Regions from separate parts of the Polaromonas sp. LjRoot131 genome, predicted to be linked through region 2. Evidence: riboswitches for the same ligand, from Rfam matches in the RefSeq annotation. Region 2 holds a riboswitch; the other holds the start of a gene.
What was found. A riboswitch is a leader RNA that binds a small molecule or an ion and turns the genes downstream of it on or off. The one in region 2 is predicted to bind S-adenosylhomocysteine.
Positions count from the first base shown of each region.

Region 1 (3,402 bases), 410 kb from region 2:
GAGGAGCTGCGCAAGGCCTATTACGAACAGACCGAGGCCCTGGTCAAGGGCGGCAGCGACGTGCTGCTGGTCGAGACCATCTTCGACACGCTCAACGCCAAGGCGGCGCTGTTCGCCATCGACGAGTACTTCGACAACTCCGGCGAGCGCCTGCCCCTGATCATCAGCGGCACCGTGACCGACGCCTCGGGCCGCATCCTGAGCGGGCAGACCGTGACGGCTTTCTGGCACAGCGTGCGCCATGCCGCGCCGCTGGCCGTGGGCCTCAACTGCGCGCTGGGCGCCACCCTGATGCGCCCCTACATCCAGGAGCTGGCCCGCGTCGCCGGCGACACCTTCATCAGCTGCTACCCGAATGCCGGCCTGCCCAATCCCATGAGCGACACCGGCTTCGACGAGACCCCCGACGTCACCTCGCGCCTGCTGCGCGAGTTCGCCGACGAGGGCCTGGTCAACATCGTGGGCGGCTGCTGCGGCACCACGCCGGACCACATCGGCGCGATTGCGCACGCCGTGGCCCCCGTGGCCGCGCGCTCGCTGCAGCGCGGCGGCTTCTACAAGGAAGCCGCCTGAGGCTGAGGGGCCTTTCCGGCCGCGTCGCCTCCTTCTTCAAGCCGCGGCGGTTACAAAGTATCCAGGCGGGACCTGCCCCGGTGGGTCACATTTAGCGGCTATAGTCAGGCCCGTTTGTCAGGCCTGGTTTTCACCATCCGGCGCTGCGCCCTGCAGCTTGCCCTTGGCCGGACACAACACAACATCACAACTAAGGAAATCATGAACGTGCGTTCATTCATCAAGATCGCCGCGGCATTCGCCGTGGCCACGGCCGCCCTGGGCGCCCATGCGCAGCTGGCCCCGCAAAAACCGGTCACCATCATCGTCCCGTACCCGGCCGGCGGCCCGCTGGACAATGCCGCGCGCATCCTGGCCGAGAAACTGCGCCCCCTGCTCAAGACCGAAGTGACGGTCGACAACCGGCCCGGTTCCGGCGGCAACGTGGGCGCCGCCCTGGTCGCCAAGGCGCCGGCCGACGGCCATACCCTGGTGATGGGGGCGGTGGCCACCCACGCCATCAATCCCTGGCTGTATCCCAACATGCCTTATGACGCGCTCAAGGATTTCACGCCCATCACGCTGGTGGCCCGTGTGCCCAATGTGCTGGTCATGAACGCCGAGACGGCGAAACGCCTGAACATCAAGGACACCAAGGACCTGATCGCCTATGCGCGCAAGAATCCCGGCCGGCTGAACTACGCCTCCGGTGGCAACGGCAGCGCCGGCCACCTCGCGGGCGAGCTGTTCAAAAGCCTGGCCAAGATCAGCGTGGTGCACCTGCCTTCCAGCGGCTCGGCCCAGGCGCAGGCCGGCCTGCTGTCCGGCCAGACCGACCTGATGTTCGACAACCTGGCCTCGGCCAGCGCCAACATCAAGTCGGGCAAGCTGGTGGCCTTCGGCGTGACCACCATCAACCGCTCCAGCAGCTTCACCGAGATCCCCACCATCAACGACGTGCTGCCCGGCTTCCACATCAGCACCTGGTTCGGCATCTTCGGCCCGGCCAACCTGCCCAAAGCCACGACCGACCAGCTGCAAAAAGCCTTCGCCGCCGCGCTCAACACGCCCGACACGGCCGAAAAGTTCGCCCGCATGAGCGCCACGCCCAGCCCCATGACCTCGGCGGATTTCGCCTACATGGTCATGAAAGAGCACGCCGATTACGGCCGCCTCATCAAAGTCGCAAAGATCAAGCTGGATTAAGCGGACATCCCATTCCCGGGTCTTCGTACCTGGGAATGGCGCAATCGGGCGTTCAACCGGTAAAATACCGGCAATCCAAGGAGCGTTGCAGCGGACCCCAGCGTCCGTCAGGCTTGGGTTACAGGCGGCCTCCCGGCGCGGCCTGCGGCAACGACGCTCACCCTGGAACCTGTTCACGGTCTAAACGGGACCGCGTTGGGGTGCAATCGGGATGAGTGGGCCGACCGGGAACGCCGCATGGGCTAATGCCCATGCAAGGGCTCGGGTGGCTCAATCGCCCGATTTCACCCCAACCCGGAGGGCAAGTACCTTTTCGGGCGGTCTGCGGCGTTGCGGCGCTAGCCCATAGGTGAACTATGGGCGTCGCACCGCGCCTTGCATCCCATCCCGAGAAGGTGCTTGCGCGGCCCCGTTTAGACCGTGAACAGGTTCTTACCCAAGGTGAGTCCGTGTCTGAAACCGAAAATTCCGTCTTTGTCCCCCCCATGAAGCTGTCCGGCCTGGAGCCGGTCAACATCGGCGCGGGCACCCTGTTCGTCAACATCGGCGAGCGCACCAACGTCACCGGCTCCAAGGCCTTCGCCCGCATGATCCTGAACGGCGAATACGAGCAGGCCCTGGCGGTCGCCCGCCAGCAGGTGGAAAACGGCGCACAGATCATCGACATCAACATGGACGAGGCCATGCTGGACAGCCAGGCCGCCATGGTGCGTTTCCTGAACCTGATCGCCAGCGAACCCGACATTGCCCGTGTGCCCATCATGATCGACAGCTCCAAGTGGAGCGTCATCGAAGCCGGCCTGCGCTGCATCCAGGGCAAGGGTATCGTCAACTCGATCTCGATGAAGGAGGGCCTGGAGCCCTTCAAGCAGCAGGCCAAGCTGCTCAAGCGCTACGGTGCGGCGGCCGTGGTCATGGCTTTCGACGAAAAAGGCCAGGCCGACACCTATGAGCGCAAGGTCGAGATCTGCGAGCGCGCTTACCGCGTGCTGGTCGACGAGCTCGGCTTCCCGCCCGAGGACATCATCTTCGACCCCAACATCTTCGCGATTGCCACCGGCATCGAGGAGCACAACAACTACGCGGTCGACTTCATCAACGCCACGCGCTGGATCAAGCAGAACCTGCCGGGCGCCAAGGTCTCGGGCGGCGTGTCCAACGTGTCCTTCAGCTTCCGCGGCAACGACCCGGTGCGCGAAGCCATCCACACCGTGTTCCTCTACCACGCGATCCAGGCCGGCATGGACATGGGCATCGTCAACGCCGGCATGGTCGGCGTGTATGACGACCTGGACCCGGTGCTGCGTGAGCGCGTCGAGGACGTGGTGCTCAATCGCACGCCCGTCTACAAGCCGGGCGAGCCCGAACTCACGCCCAGCGAGCGCCTGATCGAAGTCGCCGAAACCGCGAAAAGCGGCGCCAAGGACGACAGCAAGAAAAACGAATGGCGCGCCCTGCCGGTGCGCCAGCGCCTGTCGCACGCGCTGGTCCACGGCATGAACGAGCACATCGTGACCGACACCGAAGAGGTGTACCGGGAGATCCTCGCCGAAGGCGGCCGGCCGCTGCACGTCATCGAGGGCCCGCTGATGGACGGCATGAACGTCGTCGGCGACCTGTTCGGCCAGGGCAAGATGTTCCTGC
Region 1 covers NZ_CAXUPF020000002.1:296,193-299,594, forward strand. The annotation lists gene ACSQ27_RS11815 (homocysteine S-methyltransferase family protein) at 1-573, shown strand, start outside; gene ACSQ27_RS11820 (Bug family tripartite tricarboxylate transporter substrate binding protein) at 775-1,758, shown strand; S-adenosyl-L-homocysteine riboswitch at 1,830-1,924, shown strand; gene metH (methionine synthase) at 2,208-3,402, shown strand, end outside.
Region 1: linked by a shared signal. The riboswitch ahead of metH (methionine synthase) and the one ahead of ahcY (adenosylhomocysteinase) in region 2 are both predicted to bind S-adenosylhomocysteine.

Region 2 (3,402 bases):
CACGGACAAGCCGGTGGCCTTGAGCGCGCCTTCAAGCTTGAGCCCGCCGCGCGAGATGTATTTGGCTTCGGTGGTGTCCAGCAACTGCAGCTCGGCGCCTTCCGGAATCTCGTCGCCGTTCTTGGCGACCTTCTTCCAGGGCGCCTGCGCTTCCGCGCGCCATTGCACGCCCGAAGCAATCAGGCGCTGGGCCTGCGAGCGGGTGGCGGCATGGCCGTGGTCGACGAGGAATAGGTCAGCGCGCATGTAGCTCCATGGAATAGGCGTCTTCTACTCCCTCTCCCTTTGGGAGAGGGTTGGGGTGAGGGTCAGCGGCCCCAAAAAACTGCCAGAGCAAATAAACGCCGCCGGCCCTCACCCCTGCCCTCTCCCAGAGGGAGAGGGAGGAATACCACCACTAATTAATAGCGGTAGGTATTTGCCTTGTACGGACCGGCTTTAGAAACGCCGATATAAGCCGCCTGCTCATCACTCAACTCGGTCAGCACCGCGCCCACCTTTTTCAGGTGCAGGCGCGCAACTTTTTCGTCGAGGTGCTTGGGCAGCACGTAAACCTTGCCCACTTCGTAGTCGGCCTGCTTGGTGAACAGCTCGATCTGCGCGATCGTCTGGTTGGCGAAGCTGGACGACATCACGAAGCTCGGGTGGCCGGTGCCGCAACCGAGGTTCACCAGGCGGCCCTTGGCCAGCAGGATGATGCGCTTGCCGTCCGGGAAGATCACGTGGTCGACTTGCGGCTTGATCTCTTCCCAGGTGCATTTTTCGAGCGCGGCGACGTCGATTTCATTGTCGAAGTGGCCGATGTTGCAGACGATGGCCTGGTCTTTCATCTTGGCCATGTGGTCGTAGGTGATCACGTTCTTGTTGCCGGTGGCGGACACGAAGATGTCGGCCTTGTCGGCGGCGTATTCCATGGTCACGACCTTGTAGCCCTCCATCGCGGCCTGCAGGGCGTTGATCGGGTCGATCTCGGTCACCCACACCTGGGCGCTCAGTGCGCGCAGGGCCTGGGCCGAGCCCTTGCCCACGTCGCCGTAGCCGGCCACGAGTGCGACCTTGCCGGCCACCATCACGTCGGTGGCGCGCTTGATGGCGTCGACCAGGGATTCGCGGCAGCCGTAGAGGTTGTCGAACTTGGACTTGGTCACCGAATCGTTGACGTTGATGGCGCGCAGGGCCAGCGTGCCCTTGGCCGACATTTCATTGAGGCGCAGCACGCCGGTGGTGGTTTCTTCGGTCACGCCGATGATGTTCTTCAGGCGGCGGCTGTACCAGGTCGGGTCCTGCGCGAGTTTGGCCTTGATCGAGTTGAACAGGCAGATTTCCTCTTCGCTGGTCGGCTTGGAGATCAGGCTGGCGTCTTTTTCGGCCTTGGTGCCCAGGTGCATCAGCAGCGTTGCGTCGCCGCCGTCGTCCAGGATCATGTTGGGGCCTTCTTCGGGCGTGCCTTTGGCGCCGTTGAATTCAAAGATGCGGTGGGTGTAGTCCCAGTAGTCGGCCAGGGTTTCGCCCTTGATGGCGAACACCGGCGTGCCGGCGGCGGCGATCGCGGCGGCGGCGTGGTCCTGCGTCGAGAAGATGTTGCACGAAGCCCAGCGCACGTCGGCGCCCAGGGCCTGCAGGGTTTCGATCAGCACGCCGGTCTGGATCGTCATGTGCAGCGAACCGGTGATGCGCGCGCCCTTCAGCGGCTGCGCCTTCGCGAACTCTTCGCGGATGGCCATCAGGCCGGGCATTTCGGTCTGGGCGATGTTCAGTTCCTTGCGGCCCCAGGCGGCAAGCGAGATGTCGGCAATGATGTGGTCGGTGGAAGGCTTCAGGACGGCGCTCATACGGTTCTCCAATAATCAAACGTAGTAACTGGGCAAAATCGCCACGGGCACGGCATTCAAGGAAAGGGGAATTCAGTCATTCACCCGGCTTGAGAGAGCACATGCGGGTGAGCGTGGTTGCAATGAAGTCCTGAGCCTGGTCCACGTGATGTGGCTTGCAACGCTCCTCAGGAAAGCAGATTATACCCACCCCCGTCCGGACTCACTTCGTGTAGTCCGTTCCCCCCTCAAGGGGGCGGCGCCTAGGGCCGGCAAAGCCGGACCCTCGGCCCCCACTGGTGAATGCCCCCGCTGCTCAGGCCACAGACTCTTCAACCCAGCATGAGCCCCGGAACCGGCTTTGCCGGGCCGGAGGGCGGGCGGCCCCCTCGGGGGGCAGCGACCCACACGAAGTGGGGGAGCGTGGAGGCCACATTCAGTGCGAAAATTTCACCATGCAAGAACTTTCCCGCTGGCCTGCCCCGCAACGAAAAGCCATCACCGGCCTCTTCACCGATATCGACGACACACTGACCACCGAGGGGGAGATCACCCCCGATGCGCTGCAAGCTTTGGGTGAATTAAAAGCCGCCGGCTTCAAGATCGTGGCGATCACCGGGCGCCCGGTTGGCTGGAGCGAGCCCTTTGCGGCGCGCTGGCCTGTGGATGCCATCGTGGCCGAGAACGGCGCCGTGGCCCTGCTACCCGATGGCAAAAGCCCCCCGCCCCGGCCGCTAACCAAAATCTACCAGCAGGATGCGGCCACACGCAGCGCCAATTTCAGCCGCATGCAGGCCGTGCTGGCACGCATCGAACGCGAGCTGCCGGGTGTGCACCGCGCCACCGACTCGCCAGGCCGCGAGACCGACATCGCCATCGACCACAGTGAATTCACGCATCTCAGCGATGCGCAGATTGCCGCCGTCGTGGCGCTCATGAAAAACGAGGGCATGCACGCCACCGTGAGCAGCATCCACATCAACGGCTGGTACGGCAGCCACAACAAGCTTGAAGGCGCGCGCTGGATTGTTCGCCAGCTCTGGCAGCGCGACCTCGATGCCGGCATGGACCAGTGGGTCTACGTGGGCGACTCGACCAACGACCAGCTGATGTTCAAGACCTTTGCCAACAGCGTGGGCGTGGCCAACATCGCGCGTTTTGTGCCGCAGCTGGCACACCTGCCGCGTTATGTGACACGCGGTGAGCGTGGCGCCGGTTTTACCGAATTGACGCGCGCGCTGCTGGATTAATTGGCGGCTGGCGCGCCCGCGCGGCGCATCGAAGTCCAGCGCAGCCAGGCGCCCAGGGCCGCCACTGCCAGCACCAGACCCGCATAGCCTTCCACCGTGGCCGGCAAACCCAACGGCGCAATCAAGCGGCCCGCCAGCATGGCCGGCACGCTGAAAGCCAGGTAGCTGGTGGCGTACAGCGCCGCGAACAGTTCGGCGCGTTGCTGCGGCTGCGCCAGCGGGGCCAGCGTCTGCACCTGGGCCGAGAAAGCAGAGCCGCCGCCGAAACCGGCCAGCGCCGTGCCTGCGAAGAACAAGGCCACCGAATGCGTGGCCAGCGACACGGCCACCAGGCCGGCGCC
Region 2 covers NZ_CAXUPF020000002.1:706,272-709,673, reverse strand. The annotation lists gene ACSQ27_RS13835 (TlyA family RNA methyltransferase) at 1-246, opposite strand, end outside; gene ahcY (adenosylhomocysteinase) at 402-1,832, opposite strand; S-adenosyl-L-homocysteine riboswitch at 1,935-2,007, opposite strand; gene ACSQ27_RS13825 (HAD family hydrolase) at 2,267-3,061, shown strand; gene ACSQ27_RS13820 (MFS transporter) at 3,058-3,402, opposite strand, start outside.